2 regions of the Castellaniella denitrificans genome follow, and region 1 is predicted to be linked to the other one. Evidence: predicted binding sites of a transcription regulator. Region 1 holds the regulator's gene; the other holds the start of a gene.

Region 1 (10,758 bases):
CCCTGGGGCTCCTGCCGCAGATCCTGGAGCGTGGTCTTGCCCGTGGCCAGTTGCGCGAGGTGGGATTCGTAGAACAGGCCGCTCGTCTGCACGGATTGCGACAAGGCCTGGACGAAGCGCGCGGCCAGGGCGCCGGGCTGCCCCAGCGAAGTGGCGAGCTGGGCCCAGGCCTGGGCGACGCCGCCCGCCTGGGCGGATGGAGCGCCGGATGCCGGCGCGCCCGCGCCGCCCGGCAGGCCGGCCGCGTTGCCGCCGGCGCTCGGGGCGCCGCCGGCATTGGGCAGCAGCGGCGATTGCCCGCGCACGGCCTGGCCGTCCTGGGGAAACTGGTTCAGCAGGGCGAGGATGATGCGGGCGGCGTAGCCCAGCGTGGTCGGGGCGGACTGGGTGGTGCCGTGGAAGGTCGTGCCGCGGCCCAGCAGGTTGTCCAGCTTCATGTCCCGGACGGCCTTGCCGACGGCGGCCTGCTGGCGGCCCTGCTGGCTGGCCTGGTCGACCGCTTCCCGGGGATGGCGCTGGGCCGGATTCTGCAGCGCGCTGGGATTCTCGGGGTTGGCCGGCTGGGGAACGGCCTGGGGACCCGCGCCGGAGGCGAGGTTGGCCTGCTGGCCCAGCGTGGTGCCCAGCACGGCGTCCAGGCGCTGGATCAGCAGCGTGCCGAGGTTGGAAGGGGCCCCGATGCTCATGGCGGCGTGGTTCCTGGATGAGGGGGGCGAACCCTAGTGCGGGCGGACCGTGCTGTAGTAGGCTTTCAGGACGGTGCGCTGGCGCTTGAACGTGCCCAGCAGGTGGCTCAGGCGTTCGAGTTCAGGGGCGATCAGCTGGCGGATCCGGGCGTCGTCGTCGAGGATGCGGGTGAGCAGCTCGCGCCGGGCGTTCTTCTGGTCGTCGTCCAGCGGGTCCAGCGCTTTCAGCCGCTCGACCGCTTCCTGGTAGCGTGCGCCCAGCGCCACCAGTTCGTCCCATTCCTGCGTCTGGGCCTTGGTCAGCATCTGGCCCGACAAATCGGCGATTTCCTGGTAGCGCTCTAGGATGGAGGCGTGCGGCATGCTCAATGGCGGGATTCCGGTCAGTGGCTGGGGGGCGGGTCGCCGAATTGAGGGTCGACGGCCGTGTGCCAGGCGCCGGCCAGGTCGATCAGCATTTTCTCGGCCGTGTCGAGCTTGGCTTCATCGCTGCGCAGGTTGGCCTGCATCAGGTCGCGGATGATGAGCTCGTAGGACGCGATCAGCAGGCGGGCGACCTCGCCGCCGCGTTCGGTGTCCACGCCCGCCTTCAGGCCGGAGTCCACGATGTCGATGGCCTTGGACAGGGCCTTGCCGCGTTCCTGGACGTTGCCGTTGCGCAGGTGATGGCGGGCCTGGGAGATGGCCTTGAGGGCGCCCCGGAACAGCAGCGAGATCAGGCGCTCGGGCGAGGCGCCGAGCACTTCGGTCTCGAGCCCGATGTTGGCATAGGAGCCGGTGGCGCGGGCGGAGCGGGAACGGGGCGCGTAGGTCATGGCCGGTTATTTGCTCTTGCTGCTGCTCAGCGCGCTGAGTTGCTGCGACAGGTAGCTGCTGAGCGAGTTCATCTGGCTGACCATGGCGTCCAGCTGGGTGAACTGGGCGCGGTAGGTCTCCATGCGCTGGTCGATGCGGTCGGACGCGGCGGTGTATTGTTTCTTGATGTCGGCGATGGTCTTGTTCAGGCCGTCGGTGGTGGTGGTGAAGATCCCGTCGGCCTTGGTGAAGGCATCGGCGGCGGTATCCACCCGGCCGCCGATGCCGGTGCCGCTGGTGAACAGGGACTTCACGCCGTCGAGGTTTTCGGACAGGGCCTTGGTGAGCTTGTCGTCGTCGATCTTCAGTTCGCCGGTCTTGGGGTCGGTCGTGATGCCGATCTTCGACAGGTTGGTGCCGTTGGTGGCGTCGAACGCCCCGGAAACCGCGTCGCGCATGCGGGTCTGTACCGAGCGGGCGAGCGAATCGCCGGTCAGGGCGGACGAGGTCTTGGCGTCGACGTTGTAGGCCGTCAGCGTCTTGATCGTGCCCAGGAGGCTGTTGTAGGCGTTTTTGAAGTCTTCGATGGCCTTCTTGGCGGCGCCGTCGTCGCGGGTCAGGGTCAGGTTGGCGGCGCTGGTCGTGGTCTGGCTCAGCGTCAGCTTGACGCCGTCGATCACGTTTTCGATGGTGTTGCTCTGGCTGGTGACGGCGATGCCGTTGATGGTCAGTTCTGCGTTGGAGGCGTCCTGGACCGTGACACCCGCGGTGGATCCGCCGCCCGAGTAGCCCAGGAAGGCTTGCAGGTCGGCGTTGCCGTCGACCGCGATGTTGGTGACGGCATTCTGCTCGCCGGTCTCGCGGCTGGTCAGCAGCAGGCGGTACTGGCTGCCGGGCGTGCCGTCGTTGACGATGGTGGCATTGACCCCGATATCCTTGTCGGCATTGATGGCGGCCACCAGGTCGTTCAGGGACGTGCCCTTGCCGCTCAGGTCGATGGACTTTTCCGTGCCGTCGATCGTGATCTTCAGGGTGCCGCCGGTGCCGATGTCGGTGGTGCGGTCCGCCTGTCCGGCGTAGACCAGGGTCTGGGCCGAGGCGAGCTTGTCGACCTGGATGGCGTACTGGCCCGGGATGGCCGAGCTGTCGGCCGTCGCGGAAAAGGCGTCCGAGCCGGATTTCACCGCGATCGCGCCGAAGGCTTCGGTCTTGCCGACGGCCTGGGCGGCCTTCTGGAGGGATGCGACGGCGTCCTTCAGCTTGCTGTAGGCGGAGAGTTTGGTTTCCGCCGCCGTCTGGCGATCCTTGATGGTGTTCAGGATCTGGCTTTCGTTGGTTTTCAGCTTGTCGAGCAGATCCGTGAGCGGCAGGCCGGACAGGCCGAGGGAAGAGACTGATGCCATGGTGTGATTCTCCGTTCAGCCATTATGCCCCGGTTCGGCGGCGGCAAAGGCGATGTATGGGGTGAGATTTCGTTTCTGTTCGGGGATCAGGCCTGGGTATTCACCCCGGCGCCCTGGAGCTGGACGATCATTTTCGCGACCCGCAGGACGGCTTCGGACGGGATGGTGCGCAGGACGTCGCCGGTCGCGCTGTCGATGATCGAGACGACCAGGCGCTGGGCGTCCTCGTCCATCTCGAAGCGCATGCCGGTGGACCAGGCCTTGAGGCTGTCGTTGACCGATTCGAGGGCCTTTTCGAGTGAGGACTTCGGCGGCTCGATCGGCTGCTTCAGGCCAAGTTCGCGCGAATCGGCCTGCTTGTTGAAGCGGCCGGACTGCGCGTCGTCGACGGGCGTGACCTGGGCGGCGGGATCGGGCTGGGCCGGCAGGCGCTCGGACACGGGAGCCGCCAGACCCAGGCTCGAGGGTGCCAGTTGGTTTCCAATGGGGTGAATCATGCTCGCTCCTGTCCGGATAGGCTTGTTCTGGTCAGGAAGCGCCCGGGGCTCATCCCCCCGGATCGGGCGGATCCTGGATTTTCACTCTGGCATAACGGCGGGATCCGGAAAAACTTTAGGGGAAATGTCCCGGGACCCGGTCGACGGGGGCCGGGCGGGATTCCCTGTGGGGGAAATTCCCGGGGGAAAGCCGCGTTGCTTGAGAAAACATCCGGGGCGTTCATGGTGCATACTTGCATTTTATGATGTGTTTCACGGATTGCGCGATGCCTCTTTCCGAGGACCAGCTGATTGCCCGCCATGCGCCGCTCGTGCGTCGGCAGGCCCTGGCGCTGATCGGCAAGCTGCCGGCCAGCGTCGAACTCGACGACCTGATGCAGGCCGGCATGATGGGGCTGCTGGATGCGGTGCGGCGCTATCGGCAGCAGGCCGACGCGCAATTCGAAACCTATGCGGTCACCCGCATCCGCGGCGCCATGCTGGATGAACTGCGCAGCCAGGACTGGCTGCCGCGCAGCGTGCGCGCCAAGGCGCGCAGCATCGAGGACGCCATCCAGACCCTGCGCCACCGCCTCCTGCGCCCGGCCACCGAGGCCGAGATCGCCGAGGAAATGGGCATGGAACTGGCCGATTACCAGGCGTTGCTCGAAGAAGCGCGCGGCGTCCAGGTGCTGATGTACGAAGACCTGGCCCTGCACCGGGAAGACCACGACGGCGAAGGCGTGCTGGACGCGGTGGCGGGGGGGCAGGGCGGCAATCCCCTGGACTGGCTGATGCGCGAGGGCCTGCGGTCGGTGCTGATCGAGGCGATCCGCAATCTGCCGGAACGCGAGCAGTTGCTGCTGTCGCTGCAGTTCGAGCAGGACCTGAACCAGAAGGAAATCGCCGCCGTCCTGGAAATCACCGAGGGCCGCGTGTCCCAGCTCCGGTCCCAGGCCGTGGCGCGCATCCGGGCTTGGCTGTCCAGCCATTCCTGGGAACCCGACGCCGACGCCGACGACTACGAACATCTCCTGTAGGCGGGCCTCTCGGGCCATGCGCCGTCTTGCGTCCGCGATAAGATTCATTTAATATATATCTTATACGGCACAGACTGCCGGGATCACAGTGGCGAGGGAATCTCATCATGAATATCGATCGTTTCAAGCACCAGCACGTCGAAATCCTCAGCGGCATCAGCCTGCTGCGCCGGCTGTCCCACCAGGGGATCGCCGATCACGCCGTGGACATCGCCCACGAGCTGAAGGCCCTGGCCCAGGTCGTCACCCAGCACCTGGCCATCGAGGACCGCATCCTGTATCCCTCGCTGGAAAAAAGCGGCGACGACCGCATGGCGCGCATGAGCGTGTCCTACCAGAACGATATGCAGGGCATCGCCAGCGCCTTCATCAATTTCGCCCGCCGCTGGGGCAATGCCACGCTGCTGAGCCGCAGTCCGGAGGACTTCCGCGCCGAGGCCAATACGGTGCTGAAGAACGTGCATGACCGGATGCTGCGCGAGAACCGCGAGTTCTACCCGGCCATCGAGGCGCTGTAGGATGAGTCTGGGCACGGAATAGTCCCCGCGGACTGTTCCGTGCCTGGCGAATCGGAGCGCCTTGCAAGGCGCGAGGCGGAGAGATGTCTGGTGGTCCGCTGCGGGCTGTTGCGCCGTTCGTGGCATCAAAACGCATATAATGGCCGGCTAGTTTCCCCCAGCGGCCAAACGAATGAAAACATCCGAGATCCGTCAGAAGTTCCTGTCCTTTTTCGAATCCAAGGGACACCAGATCGTTGCGTCTTCGCCGCTGGTGCCGGGCAACGACCCGACGCTGCTGTTCACCAACGCCGGCATGGTCCAGTTCAAGGACGTCTTCACCGGCAAGGACACCCGGCCCTATCGCCGGGCGACCACCGCGCAGCGCTGCGTGCGCGCGGGCGGCAAGCACAACGACCTGGAAAACGTCGGCTACACCGCCCGGCACCATACTTTCTTCGAAATGCTGGGCAATTTCAGCTTCGGGGACTATTTCAAGCGCGACGCCATCGCGTACGCCTGGACCCTGCTAACCGAAGTCTACGGCCTGCCCAAGGAAAAGCTGTGGGTCACCGTCTACCAGGAAGACGACGAGGCCTACGACATCTGGGCGCAGGAAATCGGGGTGCCCCGCGAGCGCATCATCCGCATCGGCGACAACAAGGGGGCGCGCTACGCCTCGGACAACTTCTGGCAGATGGCCGACACCGGCCCCTGCGGCCCCTGTTCCGAAATCTTCTACGACCACGGCCCGGAGATCTGGGGCGGCCCCCCGGGATCGCCCGAGGAAGACGGCGACCGCTATATCGAGATCTGGAACCTGGTGTTCATGCAGTTCGAGCGCGACGCCCAGGGCACGATGCATCCGCTGCCCAAGCCCTGCGTCGACACCGGCATGGGGCTGGAGCGCATCTCCGCCGTGCTGCAGCACGTCCATTCCAATTACGAGATCGACCTGTTCCAGAGCCTGATCCGCGCCGCCGCGCGCGAGACCGGCTGCGCGGACCTGGCCGACAACTCCCTGAAGGTCATCGCCGACCACATCCGCGCCTGCGGCTTCCTGGTGGTCGACGGCGTGATTCCCGGCAATGAAGGGCGCGGCTACGTGCTGCGCCGCATCATCCGGCGCGCCCTGCGCCATGGGCACAAGCTGGGCCAGAAGGGCCTGTTCTTCCACCGGCTGGTGGCCGATCTGGTGGAACAGATGGGCGGCGCCTACCCCGAACTGGCCGCCCAGCAGGCCCGGGTCGAGCAGGTGCTGCGCCAGGAAGAGGAACGCTTCGGCGAAACCCTGGAAAACGGCATGCGCATCCTGGAATCCGCCCTGGCGGCCCTGCCGGCCGGCCAGGCCCTGGACGGCCAGACGCTGTTCACGCTGTACGACACCTATGGCTTTCCGGTCGACCTGACGGCCGACATCTGCCGCGAGCGCTCCATCCCCGTCGACCTGGACGGCTTCGAGCAGGCCATGGCGCACCAGCGCGAGCAGGCGCGCGCCGCCGGCAAGTTCAAGGCGGCCGCCGATCTGGTCTACGACGGTGTGGACACCCGTTTCGACGGCTACGAGCATCTCGAGGGCGAGGGCACGGTGACGGCCCTGTACGTGGATGGCACCTCGGTCGCCTCGATCGCCCAGGGGCAGGAGGCCGTGGTCGTGCTGGACGCCACGCCCTTCTATGCCGAGTCGGGCGGTCAGGTGGGCGACACGGGCCTGATCCGCAACGCGGCGGCCCGCTTCCAGGTCGCCGATACACAGAAGATCCAGAGCACGGTCTTCGGCCATCATGGCCGGCTGGCCGAGGGTACGCTGGCGGTGGGCGACGTGGTGCGGACCCAGGTGGACGGCCAGCGCCGCGCCGACACGATGCGCAACCATTCGGCCACCCACCTGATGCACAAGGCGCTGCGCCAGGTGCTGGGCGAGCACGTCCAGCAGCGCGGCTCGCTGGTCGATCCGGACAAGACCCGCTTCGATTTCGCGCACGACGCGCCCATGACGGCCGAGCAGATCGCCCAGGTGGAGGTCATCGTCAACGATGAAATCCTGGCCAACCAGGCGGTGCGGGCGCAACACATGGCCTACGACGAGGCCGTGGCCGGCGGGGCGATGGCCCTGTTCGGCGAAAAATACGGCGACGTGGTGCGGGTGCTGGACATCGGCTTCTCGCGCGAACTGTGCGGCGGCACCCACGTGGCGCGCACGGGCGACATCGGCCTGTTCAAGATCGTGTCCGAAGGCGGCGTGGCCGCCGGCATCCGCCGGGTCGAGGCCATCACCGGACGCAACACCCTGGCCTGGGTGCAGCAGACCCGCGGCACGCTGGACCAGGCGGCCGGGCTGCTCAAGACCCAGCCCGCCGAGGTGCCGGACCGCATCCAGGCCCTGCAGCAGCAGACGCGCCAGATCGAGCGCGAGCTGGAACGCCTGCAGGACAAGCTGGCCGCCGCCGCCGGTTCCGACCTGGCCGGCCAGGCCGTGGACGTCGCCGGGGTGAAGCTGCTGGCCGCGCGGCTGGCGGGCGTGGACCCCAAGGCGCTGCGCGGCATGGTCGACCAGCTCAAGTCGAAACTGCCCGGCGCGGTGATCCTGCTGGCCGCCGTGGCCGACGACAAGATCAGCCTGGTGGGCGGCGTCAGTCCCGAACTGACGGCGCGCGTCAAGGCCGGCGATCTGGTGGGCTCCGTGGCCGCCCAGGTGGGCGGCAAAGGCGGCGGCCGCCCGGACATGGCGATGGGCGGCGGCTCCGACGTGGCGTCGCTGGACGGCGCCCTGGCCGGCGTGCGGGCCTGGCTGGCGGCGCGGCTGGAAGCGTCGTGACGCAGCCATTGCCGCGGGCGGACGAGGAGATCGACGCCCGGGGGCTGAACTGCCCCCTGCCGATCCTGCGCACCAAGAAAGCCCTGGCCCGCCTGGAAAGCGGCCAGGTGCTGGCCGTGCTGACCACCGATCCGCATGCGGGCCGGGATTTCCAGGCGTTCTGCCAGCAGACCGGCAACGCGCTGCTGGCGCAGCGGGCGCGCGACGACGGCGTCCAGGTGCATTACGTCCAGCGCCGCTGAGGCTTGGATGTGTTGTTTTTCACGGCATTCGCAGGCCGTTCGTCCGCATCCATTGCGGACACGGCCTGTGTGATGCTAAAATTTTGCGTTTTTCACAGCATTTTCAAAGGATTATCAATGGTTGTGATTCGTCTGGCCCGCGGCGGCTCGAAGAAGCGTCCCTTCTACAATGTCGTTGCTGCCGATTCGCGTAATCGCCGCGATGGCCGTTTCATCGAACGCGTGGGTTTCTACAACCCCCTCGCCGGTGAAGGTCAGGAAAACCTGCGCCTGGCCCTGGATCGCGTCCAGCACTGGGTGGATCAGGGCGCCCAGCTGTCCGACACGGCCGCCCGCCTGGTGAAGGAATATTCCGCCAAGGTCGCGTCCGCCGCCTGATCGCGGTCCGTCGTGCCGGCGATGGCCGATTCCGCATTCCTGGATGCCGCGCCGCCGGACGATCTGGTCGAGGTCGGCCGGGTGGCCGCGGCCCACGGCGTGCGCGGCGGGCTGAAGATCCAGCCGTATTCGCCCCAGGCGGACGCCCTGCTGGGCGCCCCGGTCTGGTGGCTCAAGGCGCCCGATCCCGCGCTGGGAACGGGTGCCTCGGCGCGTCCGCGCGGCCTGAAGATCCGCGCCTGCCGCCGCCAGGCGGGGCAGTTCCTGGTGGCCCAGGCCGACGGGGTCGCCGATCGCGACGCGGCCGAAGCGCTGCGGGGGCATACCGTCTGGGTGCCCCGGGCCGCGTTTCCTTCGGCGGCCGATGACGAATATTATTGGGTCGACCTGATCGGCTGTGATTTCCACGGCATGGGCGACGATGGCCCCCGGCTGCTGGGGCGTGTCGACCAGGTGCTGGACAATGGCGCCCATGCCGTGCTGCAGGTGGCCCTGGGAGCGCCGGACGCCCGGGGCGTCTTCCAGCCTCTGGCCGATGCGCGGGGCCGGCCGCGCCACGTCCTGGTGCCTTTCGTGGCGGCGCACGTGCAGCACGTCGATATCCAGGCCCGCCGTATCGACAGCGACTGGCCGGCCGATTTCTGAATCTGAAGCCTTCGAACAATTGGACGCGCCATGCCACGTCGCTTGTCCACCTCGCCGCTTGCAAGCGGCCCGGATTCGTCGGGCGCGGCCCAGCCCGCAGGGTCCGGCCTGTGCCCCGCCTCATCCATGCGATTTGATCTGATCACGCTGTTTCCCGAGATGTTCGCCGCCGTGCGCGACCAGGGCGTCAGCGGCCGCGCGCATGCCCGGGGCATCTGGTCCCTGCGGACCTGGAACCCGCGCGATTTCACGACCGACGTGCATCGCACGGTGGACGACCGCCCCTACGGCGGCGGTCCGGGCATGGTGATGCTGGCCGAACCCCTGGCCCTGGCGGTCGAGGCGGTGCGTGCCGCCCGCTTGCGGGACGGCGCCGACCCCCCGGGCGCGCCGGCGCCCGTCGTGCTGCTGTCGCCGGCCGGCCGGACGCATGACCAGGCCGGCGCCCAGCGCTGGGCGGACGGTACGGGCGCCATCCTGATCTGCGGCCGCTACGAGGGCATCGACCAGCGTTTCATCGACCGCTACGTGGACGAGGAAGTGTCGCTGGGGGATTTCGTGCTGTCGGGCGGGGAACTGGGAGCCATGGTCCTGATGGACAGCGTGGTGCGCCTGTTGCCGGGCGTGCTGCACGATGCCGAATCCGCCGTGCAGGATTCCTTCAACCCCGCCCTGAGCGGCCTGCTGGACAGCCCGCACTACACGCGGCCCGAAGTCTGGCGCGGCGACGCCGTGCCCGAACCCCTGCTGTCCGGCCACCATGCCCGCATCGTCGCCTGGCGGCGGGACCGGTCCCTGGCGCTGACGGCGGCACGCCGTCCCGACCTGATCGACCGCGCCCGCTCCGCGGGCGACCTGGACGCGCGCGACGAGCGTGCGCTGGAACAGGCGGATCGGCCGGCGAAGCCCGCCGACGCCTGACGGGCGTTCATCGTTCCCGGGGTTTCGCCTGCGGCGCCCGGGCCTGCAGCGGCTGGGCGGCGGACCGGGCATAGTATTGCCGCCCGACCCAGGCGGCCTCGGGGCCCCTGGGCGCCGAGCAATCGGCGCCGGGCGGGCAGGACAGCGGGTCGTCCTCCGCGTAGCGTAGGTAGATTTCCGTCTTGCGGGCCGTCTGGGCCGCATCCAGATTGGCCTGGAGCTCCTGGCTGGGGTAGTTCAGGTAGGCCGTGCGGGAATACGGGCCCGGGGCGAGCGCCAGGGCGGCATCGACCAGCCGGGCTCCAGCGATGTGGTCGGGATGGTCGTGCCCGGCGCAGCGCCAGCACAGCGACCGGTAGGGAATCGTGATCGAGGGGTCCATCAGGCGGACGGCCTGGGGGCGTTCCTGGCGGATCAGGTCGGCCAGCAGGCGGACCAGTTCCCCGCGCGTGTAGGTGTCCGGGTAGGGGGCGTAGGATCGCACGCGGGCATGGGGCACGGATTCCAGCCGGCTCAGGGGCGTCAGGCTGCCCCAGCCGGCGCCCAGCCAGGGATCGGGCAAGCGCAGCATGATGAGCTGGATGCGCGGGTTGGCGCGCAGGGTGTGGCGCACCAGGGTGTGCTGGCCGACCGTCAGGCCGTCCGTGTTCCAGGCGTCCGCCGCGCCGGCCATGTCGGCGTAGGCGGCCATGATGCCGCGCTCGCGCGCCAGGGTGTAGCCCAGGCCCTCGCCCCGGTCGCCGGCCGTCAGGTAGACCGTGCGCACGCAGCGGCCCTGGCGGATCGCGTCATCCTGGTCGGGATTCATGAACAGCAGGTCGTCGTCGGGGTGGGCGACGAAGCTCAGCACCTTGCCG
Region 2 (10,758 bases), on a different contig from region 1:
GGATCCGGGCGCCGGGGCCGCCGGATTCCAGGGCCTGGCCCTCGCTGGTGGCGACGAAGCCGACGCCGCGCGCGACGGTGCGGACCTGCTGGCCGCGCTCGATGGCGTTCGGGTCGCGCAGGGCGCCGGATTCGATCGCGCCTCCGGCGCGGATGCGGCGCGTGGCGATCCAGCCGACGATGTGGGCCGGGTCGCCGATCAGCCGGCGGTTGCGCAGCAGGTCGCCTTCCCGGGTGTCCAGGTCGTCCAGGCTCAGGACCTCGTCGCGCCGGATCAGGCGGTTGGCGACGAAATAGGTGCCCAGGATCTGGACGCTGGCCTGGACGTAGATCGTCCAGGGCTGCGGCGCCAGGCAGCGCACTCCGACGGGCGTGCGCGGCTGCAGGCCCGATCCGGACAGGAAGGCCTCCATCCGCTCGCAGGCCGGCTGGTTCACGATGCGGGGAGGCTCGACGCTGATGACGGCGCGGCCCGGCCAGGAGGCCGCCCGGTCCTTCAGCAGGGCCTCGGCCTGGGCGACGACGGCGGCCGGATCCTGCAGGGCGGGACGGACAGGCTGGGCGCGCGCCGGCCCCGGCAGGACGGCGGCCAGCAGCAGGGACGGCAGGAGTCGGAATGCGCGCATGGCCTCATTGTAGTGTCTTGTCCGGATGCCCGGACCCGCGGGGCGGGGCGCCGCGGGCCGCCGGCGGCCGGAAGCCATCGGGGCCGCCGGGCCGCATCGGCCGAATAGGGCTTCAATCCCCGCTTTGTTTTGGCGTTTATCCCCCCGATGGGGACCGTACTATGGTGGCGTGCGAGAAAGCCGCGAATGGTCGGGGGATCATTTGGTGCACGGTGGCGGCGCACACTGCCCATCCGTTTCAGTGTAAAGCCATGATCGATCGAATCGGGAAGGACTTCGAGTTCTACCAGAAAGCCCTGGCCCTGCGCCAGCAGCGGCAGGAAATCCTGGCGTCCAATATCGCCAATGCCGACACGCCCAACTACAAGGCGCGCGACATCGACTTCAACGCCACCCTGCGCGAAGCCATGGGCGAGGGCGGCCTGCCGCGCCTGCCGGACACGTCCCTGACGCTGACCTCGGCGCGCCACATCCCGGCCAGCGCCCACACCAGCGGACCCGCCCAGGAACTCTACCGCGTGCCGTCCCAGCCCAGCCTCGACGGCAACACGGTCGAAATGGACGCCGAACGCACCCAGTTCGCGGACAACACCATGCGCTACCAGACCGATCTGCAGGTCCTGAACGGGCGCATCAAGTCCCTGCTGGCCGCGATCCAGCAATAACCGGCCGCGCCACGGAAACCGCCATGTCCACTTTCAGCATCTTCCAGATCGCCGGTTCCGCGCTGTCGGCCCAGTCCCAGCGCATGAACGTGTCGGCCAGCAACATCGCCAACGCCGACAGCGCCGTCGGCCCCGACGGCCAGCCCTACAAGGCCCGCCAGGTCGTGTTCCAGATGACGCCCTCGGCCCGTTCCGAGGCCGTCGGCGGCGTGCGGGTCGCCTCGGTCCTCGAAAGCAACGCGCCCCCGCGCATCCAGTACGATCCCGGCAACCCCCTGGCGGACGCCAAGGGCTACGTCACCCTGCCCAATGTCGACGTCGTCGCCGAGACCGTCAACATGATTTCCGCCTCGCGGTCCTACCAGGCCAACGTGGAAGTGATCAACACGGCCAAGTCGCTGATGGCCAAGACCCTCACACTGGGTCAATAAGGAGTCCCGCCATGACCACCGTCAACGACGTCTACGGCTCGAACGCCGCCTCCGCGCTGGCCAATGCCCAGACCAGCAACCTGATGGGCGACACCCAGGACCGCTTCCTGACCCTGCTGGTCACGCAACTGCAGAACCAGGATCCCCTGAACCCCATGGACAACGCCGAGGTCACCTCGCAGATCGCGCAGCTGTCCATGGTCAACGGCATCCAGGGACTGAACAACACCCTGCTGGCCCTGTCGGGCCAGATGGACATGTCCCAGTCCCTGCAGGCCGCCGGCCTGATCGGCAAGGACATCCTGTACCCGGGCGAAAAGATCTCCCTGGGCACCGATCCCGACACGGGCGCCAAGGCCGCCACGCCCTTCGGCATCGACCTGATGTCCGGCGCGGCCAAGACCAAGGTCTCGATCCTGGATTCCTCCGGCAAGGTCGTGCGAGACATCGAGCTCGACGCCAAGGACGCCGGCATCTATCCGATGACGTGGGACGGCCTGGACTCCGCCGGCGCGCCCGTGCCGGACGGCGCCTACACCGTCCAGGTGGCGGCTTCCGACGCCGACGGCCAGCCGGTCTCCGCCGAGGCGCTCACCTCGGGCCACATCAACAGCATCGCCTACACCTCGGAAGGCCTGAAGCTGAACCTGGCCCTGGGGCAGAAGATTTCCCTGCTGGATATCCGGCAGGTCATGTAATTGCGCGGCGGGCGCCGATCGCGCCGCCGTTTCCACGAATCAACGCACCACGCACTGAAAGAGGTCAACCATGGGTTTCGGACAAGGTCTCAGCGGATTGAACGCCGCCTCGCAAAACCTGGACGTCATCGGCAACAACATCGCCAACTCCGGCACCGTGGGGTTCAAGTCGGGCACGGCCACCTTCGCCGACGTCTACGCCAGCTCGCGCGTGGGCCTGGGCGTGCAGGTCGCTTCGATCAACCAGCGCTTCACCACCGGGATCGTGTCCACCTCGGGCAACCAGTTCGACATGGCCATCGACGGGGCCAAGGGCCTGTTCGTGGTGACCCAGCCCAACGGCGCCACGCTCTACACCCGCAACGGCCAGTTCCTGGCCGACAAGGACCACAAGATCGTCAACGCCCAGGGCCAGCAGCTCATGGGCTACGCCCCGGGCGGGACCAACCTGATCGGCATGACCGTCCCGATCGGCAACATCGCGCCGCAGGCGACCAGCACGATCACCAACAAGGTCAATCTGGATGCCGATGCGGATGTGATCGATGGTACGGCCAACCCGTTCGATCCGACGCAAGATAGTAGCTTTTCCAAGATGGTCCCTTTGACGGTGTATGACTCATTGGGGAACTCACATGAAGTTCAACAGTACTATGCCAAGCGGGATGTGACCGTTGGTCCTCCGGATGTCAATAACTGGGACGTTTACGTGCTGGTCGACGGAGTCGTGGTGGATGGCGCCGGGGCTCCCGCAACGGCTCCTTATACCCCCTTGCATAGTCTGGAGTTTGATACGGCTGGCCGTTTGGATCCTGCAACGGCCAGCTATACCTTGAATTTTCAAGTCCCGGCCTCGGGGGGGGCTGCTGCTGCGGATCTGGCCATTGACGTCAGTTATGCCAATTCCACCCAGTTCGGCGGCAGCTATTCCCAGGACTTCGTCCAGAACGGCTACGCCACCGGCGAATATGCCAGCATGTCCATCGGTTCCGACGGTTCGCTGATCGCCAACTACACCAACGGTGCCAAGCAGACCATGGGCACGATCGCCCTGGCCGACTTCGCCAACCTGCAGGGCCTGCAGCCCGTGGGCGGCAACGCCTGGGCGGAAACCGCCAATTCCGGCCAGCCCATCGTGGGCACGCCGGGCAGCAACGGCCTGGCCACCCTCAAGGGCCAGGCGGTGGAAGAGTCCAACGTGGACATGTCCCAGGAACTGGTCAACATGATCATCGCCCAGCGCACCTACCAGGCCAACGCCCAGACGATCAAGACGCAGGACCAGATCCTGCAGACCCTGATCACCATGCGCTAAGCGGACAGCCCGGCATGGATCGCATCCTCTACACCGCCTCCAACGGCGCGGCCCGCATCCTGGAGCAGCAGACGGTCATCGCCAACAACATGGCCAACGTCTCCACGACCGGGTTCCGCGAGCAGATGGCGATCTACCGGTCCGTGCCGGTGGTGCCCCAGGCGGGCGAGCTGCCCACCCGGGTCAGCACCGTGGCGTCCACCCCGGGCAGCCACTTCCGCCAGGGCATCATGGCCGAGACTGGCCACGCCCTGGACGCGGCCATCGCCGGCGACGGCTGGTTCGCCGTGCGGACCCCGCAGGGCGAAGCCTATACCCGCGCGGGCGAATTCGCCGTCAACGAGCAGAACCAACTGGTCACGCACACCGGCCTGCCGGTGCTGTCGGCCGACGGCGGCCCCATCGAGATCCCCGAACGCGGCAGCGTGACCTTCGCCACGGACGGCCAGATCAGCGCCCTGGGCGCGGGCGACAACCCGCGCGACATCCAGTTGCTGGCGCAGTTGAAACTGGTCAATCCGCCCAAGGACCAACTGGTGCGCGGCGACGACGGCCTGTTCCGCCTGGCGGGCGGCCAGCCCGCGCAGCCCGATGAGACCGTCAAGATCGCGCCGGGCTTCGTCGAGAAAAGCAACGTCAACCCGGCCGCCATGATGGTGTCCATGATTTCCAACGCCCGCCAGTTCGAACTGCAGATGCAGGTCATCAAGAACGCCAGCACCAACGAAGAGCGCGGCAATTCGATTCTTTCGGCGGCGGGCTGAGCCCGGCGCCCCTTTGAACAGGCACGACTGACATGATACGTTCCCTGTGGATCGCCAAGACCGGTCTGGAAACCCAGCAGACCAGCATGGACGTGATTTCCAACAACCTGGCCAACGTCAACACCACGGGCTTCAAGCGCAGCCGCGCCGTGTTCGAGGACCTGATGTACCAGACTCTGCGCCAGCCCGGCGCCAGCGTCGGCGCGGCCAACCAGCTGCCCTCGGGCCTGCAGATCGGCACCGGCGCGCGCACCGTGGCCACCGAGCGCATCCACACCCAGGGGAACCTGAAGGAAACCGGCAACACGCTCGACGTCGCCATCCAGGGCAACGGCTTCCTGCAGGTGGAAATGCCCGATGGTTCCTTCGCCTACACGCGCGACGGCAGCATCCAGCGCGACCAGAACGGCATGCTGGTGACGGCGGGCGGCTATCCCATCCAGCCGGGCATCAACATTCCCGACAACGCGCTCACCATCACGATCGCGCGCGACGGCACGGTGTCCGTGACCCAGCCGGGCGCCACCGGCACCAACGTCGAGGTCGGCCAGCTCCAGCTGGCGACCTTCATCAATCCGACCGGCCTGCAGAGCATGGGCGAGAACCTGTACGCGGAGACCGACGCCTCGGGACCGGCCAACCTGCTGCAGCCCGGCCTGGACGGCGCGGGCGTCCTGCTGCAGAACTACGTGGAAACGTCCAACGTCAACGTGGCCGAAGAACTGGTAAACATGATCACCACCCAGCGCGCCTTCGAGATGAACAGCAAGGCGGTGCAGACGTCCGATCAGATGCTCGCCCGTCTGACCCAGTTGTAATCGGGATGTCCATGAAGGGATCGAGTCGTTTGGCGTGGGCGGCGGCGCTCGCGCTGGTGCTGTCGGGGTGCGCGCTGGTGCCGCCCGAACCGGTCGTCACGGGGCCGCTGACCGCGCCGCCCCCGCCGCCGGCTCCGCCGGCCGCGGAAGCCAACGGATCCATCTACCAGCCCACCGCCTATGGCAACTATCCCCTGTTCGAGGACCGGCGGCCGCGCAACGTGGGCGACATCGTCACGATCGTGATCCAGGAAAAGACCAACGCCGCCAAGAACGTCAACACCACCACCGATCGCAGCGGCACCGCGTCCATGGGCATCGGCCTGGCCCCGGCGATCCTGCCCACCGACCTGGGGGCGAAGCAGAATTTCGATGCCACCGGCGGCAATCAGTCCAAGGGTACGGGCTCCAGCAGCGCGACCAACGTCTTCACGGGCACGCTGACGACCACCGTCATCGGCGTGCTGCCCAACGGCAATCTGCAGATCGCCGGGGAAAAGCAGATCGCCATCAACCGCGGCAGCGAATACGTGCGCTTTTCCGGCGTGGTGGACCCGCGCTCGATCACGGGCAGCAACACGGTGTCTTCCACCCAGGTGGCCGACGCCCGCATCGAATACCGCAGCAAGGGCGTGATGGACGAGGTCCAGACCATGGGCTGGCTGCAGCGCTTCTTCCTCAACATCGCCCCGTTCTGACGCCATGGCCGCATCGCTGATCCCGACTTCCTCCCTCGCGCGCCGCCTGGCCGCCGGCGCCCTGGCCCTCTGCTTGGGGGCGCTGCTGCCCCTGGGCGCCGCGCAGGCCGAGCGCATCAAGGACCTGGCATCCTTCACCGGCGTGCGGGAAAACCAGTTGATCGGCTACGGCCTGGTCGTGGGCCTGGACGGCAGCGGCGACCAGGTGCGCCAGACGCCGTTCACGCAGCAGAGCCTGACCAACATGCTGTCCCAACTGGGCGTGACCGTGCCCCAGGGCACCAACATGCAGGTCAAGAACGTCGCCGCCGTCATGGTGACGGCGCGCCTGCCCGCCTTCGCCCAGCCCGGCCAGAGCCTGGACGTGGTGGTGTCGTCGATGGGCAACGCCAAGAGCCTGCGCGGCGGCACGCTGCTGATGACGCCGCTCAAGGGCGCCAACGGCCAGGTCTACGCCCTGGCCCAGGGCAACCTGCTGGTCGGCGGCGCTGGCGCGTCCCAGGGCGGGGCCAGCGTCCAGGTCAACCAGTTGAACGGCGGCATCATCCCGGACGGCGCCATCGTCGAACGCGGCGTGCCCACGACCTACGCCCAGGACGGCGTCGTGCGCCTGGAACTGAACACCAGCGACTTCGGCATCGCCCAGAACGTCGTGGCGGCGCTCAACCGCCGGTTCGGCGGGCAGACGGCGACCGCCGTCAACGGTCGCACCATCGAACTGCGCGCGCCCACCGACCCCAAGGCCCAGCTCGCCTTCCTGTCCCAGGTGGAGAACCTGCAGGTCGGCCTGCCGCCCGCCCGCGCCCGGGTGGTCATCAACGCCCGCACAGGCTCGGTGGTGATGAATCGCACCGTCACCATCGACGAGGCCGCCATCGCCTACGGCAACCTGTCGGTCACCATCAGCCCGCAGCAGCAGGTCAGCCAGCCGACCACGCCTTTCGGCGGCGGCGAGACCGTGGTGACGAACAATACCCAGATCGAGATGCGCAGCGAAGGCGGCGCCATCCAGCGCGTCACCACCAGCGCCAACCTGGCCGACGTGGTGCGGGCGCTGAACGCCCTGGGCGCGACGCCGCAGGACCTGCTGTCCATCCTGCAGAACCTCAAGAGCGCCGGCGCCCTGCGCGCCGACCTGGAAGTGATCTGAGGCCGCCATGGGATTCGTGTCGCATACGCCTCTGCTCAGCGCCGACGCGACGCCTTCGGCGCTGGACTTCAGCAGCCTGAATGCGCTGAAGCAGGGGGTGCGGGCCGGGGGGAACGCCGCGCAGGACCAGCAGCGCGAAGTCGCGCGCCAGTTCGAGGCGATCTTCATCCAGATGATGCTCAAGCAGGTGCGCCAGCAGTCGGCGCAGATGCCGTCCCTGTTCGATTCCCAGGCGACACGCATGGCCCAGAGCATGAGCGACGAACAGGCCGCGCTGGCCATGGCCAACCCCGGCCTGGGACTGGCCGACGCGCTGATGGCGCAGATGCAGGGCGGGGTGCTGAAGCAATCGGCCGATCCCCTGGCCAATCCGCCCGAAGCAGCCCGCTCGCGCCTGCCGGGCCTGCAGTCGCGCATCGGCGAGGGCCGCCGCGAAATGGCCGACTCGATCGACTCCCTGATCGACCGGCTGGCGCGGCGCGGCGCGGGCGACCGGATCGGCGGCGCCATCCAGGGCGCGCCGGAACACATCCGGTCCTTCGTGGACCGCATGGCCGCCGCCGCGGAGCTGGCGTCCAGGCGCAGCGGCGTGCCCGCCAAGCTGATCCTCAGCCAGGCGGCACTGGAATCGGGCTGGGGCGAGCGCGAGATCCTGCGCCCCGATGGCCGCAGCAGCCACAACCTGTTCGGCATCAAGGCCGGGAGCGGCTGGCGCGGCGAAGTGGTCAACGTCATGACCACCGAGTACGACGAGGACGGCGCGGCGCACCGGATGCTGCAGCCGTTCCGCGCCTACGGGTCCTATGCCGAATCCTTCCAGGATTACGCCGAGCTGATCGGCAACAGCGGTCGCTACGGCAAGGTCGCGACCGCGCCGTCGGCCGAGGCCGCCGCCCGCCGCATCCAGGAAGCCGGCTACGCCACCGACCCGGGCTACGCCGACAAGCTGATCTCCATCATGGGGTATTTCAACGCGCGCTGAAGGCATGCCGTTTCCGCGCCTGGCCTAAATTTCCGGGCGGGCATGCCGTTATGATCAGGGAAGAATTCCGGAACGCGCCCATCCGGCGCGTCCGCAACCGATAGGATTGCAGCATATGAATCTGGCGAATCTCGGCAAGGCGGGCCTCCTGGTCGCGCAGAACCGTCTGCAGACGGCCGGGCACAACATCAACAACGCCGCGACCGCCGGCTACAGCCGCCAGACCGTCCTGTCGCAAACCGCGGGGGCCACGCCGACCTCGGGCGGCTGGATCGGCCGGGGTGTGCAGGCCGTCAGCGTGCAGCGTTCCTACGACAACTTTCTGCAGAACCAGCTCACCAGCTCCCTGACGCGCGGCGCCGCCCTGAAGACCTACGGCGACCAGATCAGCCAGGTCAACAACCTGGTGGCCGACCGCACGGTGGGCATTTCCCCGGGCATCCAGAAGTTCTTCGACGCGCTGGACGCGGTGGCCTCGGCCCCCGCCGACATGGCCGCCCGCCAGGAACTCATCGGCCAGGCCAACAGCCTGGCGGGCCAGATCCGCGACGCCAACGCCTTCCTGGACGGCCAGCGCGCCAACGTCAACACCCAGATCGACACCACCGTCACCCAGATCAACAGCTACCTGGACCGCATCCAGGACCTGAACCGCCAGATCACCACCGCCAAGGCCACCAACCCGGACCAGCCGCCCAACGATCTGCTGGACCAGCGTGACCAGCTGGTCAGCGAACTGGGCCAACTGGTGGACGTCAAGGCCTACGAACAGGACGACCGCGTCAGCCTCACCATCGGCAACGGCCAGACCGTGCTGGGCGGGGATTCCGTCTACTACCTGGAAGCCCTGCCGTCCAAGGCCGACCCGTCCCGGCTGGCGGTCAACTACACCACGAAGGATGCGGCGGGCAATACCATTCCCATCGAGATGGACGACAAGCGGATCACCGGCGGCAAGCTGGGCGGCCTGCTCACCTTCCGCTCCGACGCCCTGGACGCCACGCAGAACGACCTGGGCCGTATCGCCCTGGGGATCTCCATCGCCATCAACGACCAGCATGCGAAGGGCTTCGACCTGTCTGGCACGCCGGGCGGCGAGTTCTTCAATGTGGGCACGCCCAAGGTCGTCGGCAACGAAAAGAACAGCGCCACGGCCGGTACGCCGACGGCTTCGTACGTGCCGGGCGAACTGTCCAAGATCACCAACCAGGATTATCGGGTCGAATTCGACGGCACCAATTACAAGGTCACGCGGGTGCCTGAAGGCACGGCGATATCGCCCGCGGTCAACGGCACCAAGCTCAGCTTCGATGGCGTGGAAATCGACACGGCGGGGATGACTCCCACGGCGGGCGACAGCTGGCTGATCCAGCCCACGCGCGACGCGGCGGCCGCCATGACCGTGACGATCACCGATCCGGCCAAGGTCGCGGCGGCGGGATGGGATCCTGACGCTAATGGCGGCGCCGGCGGGCCGGCGGGCACCGCCAACGGCGACAACGCCCTGGCGCTGGCGGCCCTGCGTTCCCAGAAGATCCTGGCCAACGGGTCCATGGGCATGAACGAGGCCTATTCCCAACTGGTCAACACCGTGGCGGTCAAGACCCAGCAGAACACCACCGCGCAGAAGGCCCAGGAAACCCTGATCTCCCAGAATTATTCAGCGCAGCAGGCCGTGTCCGGCGTCAATCTGGACGAGGAATACATCAACCTGCAGCAATACCAGGAACAGTACCGTGCCGCCGCGCGCCTGATCGACACGGCCTCGACGCTGTTCGACACCCTGCTCGCCCTGCGCAGCTAAGCCGCGCCCGTACCAGGAATTCATCATGCGCATCAGCTCCAGCCTCGTTTTCCAGACCGGCCTGAACACCATCAACATGCAGCAGTCCGATCTGATGCACCTGTACCAGCAGATCGGCACGGGCCAGAAGATGGTCACCCCGGCCGACGACCCCCTGGGCGCCTCGCAGGCCATCAACCTGTCGCAGTCCCAGGCCCAGAACGCCCGCTACGCGGACAACCGCGCGGTCGCCAGCCAGAACCTGGGTACGGAGGAAGACGCGCTCAGCAGCCTGACGCTGCTGCTGCAGGACGTGCGCACCCGGCTGGTCGAGGCTTCGAACGGCACGCTGTCGGACGCGGATCGCGCGACCCTGTCCAACGTCCTGAAGAACGCGCGCGATTCCCTGATGGGCATCGCCAACACCACGGACGGCAACGGGCAGTACCTGTTCTCGGGTTCCCAGGGCGGCACGCCAGCCTATGGCTCTGCGGGCAACTACCAGGGCGATGCGCTCCAGCGCAACATCCAGGCCGACCAGACGCGCCAGATCGCCGGCGGCGACGTGGGCTCGGACGTCTTCCAGCGCGCCCAGCCGGGCACGCGCGCGTACGTGTCCTATGCGGATGGGGGCAACGGCGGCACGGCCGTGCTGGGGCAGCCGGCGGTGACGGACAACACGCAGGGCAACGCCTCGGCGAATTACAGTTTCAGCGTCAATTTCACAACCCCGACGACCTATGAGGTCGTCGTGACCGACGTGACGGGCGCAACTACGCCTACTTCGCCCCTCAGCCGCACCTTCACGGCAGGCCAGACCACGCTCGAC

What was found. Region 1 encodes FliA, which starts transcription of late flagellar genes. Its sites were predicted from a motif close to CTAAAGTTTNNNNNNNNNNNGCCGNTA; they were not measured.
Region 2: the regulator FliA is predicted to act here: its motif matches at 8,171-8,197, upstream of flgK (flagellar hook-associated protein FlgK).

What each region holds. Positions count from the first base shown of each region.
Region 1 covers NZ_JBHSEZ010000003.1:105,431-116,188, reverse strand. The annotation lists gene fliK (flagellar hook-length control protein FliK) at 1-686, opposite strand, end outside; gene ACFO27_RS06040 (flagellar protein FliT) at 720-1,049, opposite strand; gene fliS (flagellar export chaperone FliS) at 1,070-1,501, opposite strand; gene fliD (flagellar filament capping protein FliD) at 1,508-2,884, opposite strand; gene ACFO27_RS06025 (flagellar protein FlaG) at 2,971-3,381, opposite strand; gene ACFO27_RS06020 (RNA polymerase sigma factor FliA) at 3,648-4,400, shown strand; gene ACFO27_RS06015 (hemerythrin domain-containing protein) at 4,508-4,918, shown strand; gene alaS (alanine--tRNA ligase) at 5,091-7,715, shown strand; gene ACFO27_RS06005 (sulfurtransferase TusA family protein) at 7,712-7,957, shown strand; gene rpsP (30S ribosomal protein S16) at 8,075-8,335, shown strand; gene rimM (ribosome maturation factor RimM) at 8,357-8,980, shown strand; gene trmD (tRNA (guanosine(37)-N1)-methyltransferase TrmD) at 9,107-9,901, shown strand; gene ACFO27_RS05985 (PIG-L family deacetylase) at 9,909-10,758, opposite strand, start outside.
Region 2 covers NZ_JBHSEZ010000016.1:2,354-13,111, reverse strand. The annotation lists gene flgA (flagellar basal body P-ring formation chaperone FlgA) at 1-625, opposite strand, end outside; gene flgB (flagellar basal body rod protein FlgB) at 877-1,290, shown strand; gene flgC (flagellar basal body rod protein FlgC) at 1,314-1,721, shown strand; gene ACFO27_RS11940 (flagellar hook capping FlgD N-terminal domain-containing protein) at 1,733-2,419, shown strand; gene flgE (flagellar hook protein FlgE) at 2,490-3,734, shown strand; gene flgF (flagellar basal-body rod protein FlgF) at 3,749-4,498, shown strand; gene flgG (flagellar basal-body rod protein FlgG) at 4,531-5,316, shown strand; gene ACFO27_RS11920 (flagellar basal body L-ring protein FlgH) at 5,322-6,014, shown strand; gene ACFO27_RS11915 (flagellar basal body P-ring protein FlgI) at 6,019-7,164, shown strand; gene flgJ (flagellar assembly peptidoglycan hydrolase FlgJ) at 7,172-8,146, shown strand; gene flgK (flagellar hook-associated protein FlgK) at 8,262-9,950, shown strand; gene flgL (flagellar hook-associated protein FlgL) at 9,976-10,758, shown strand, end outside.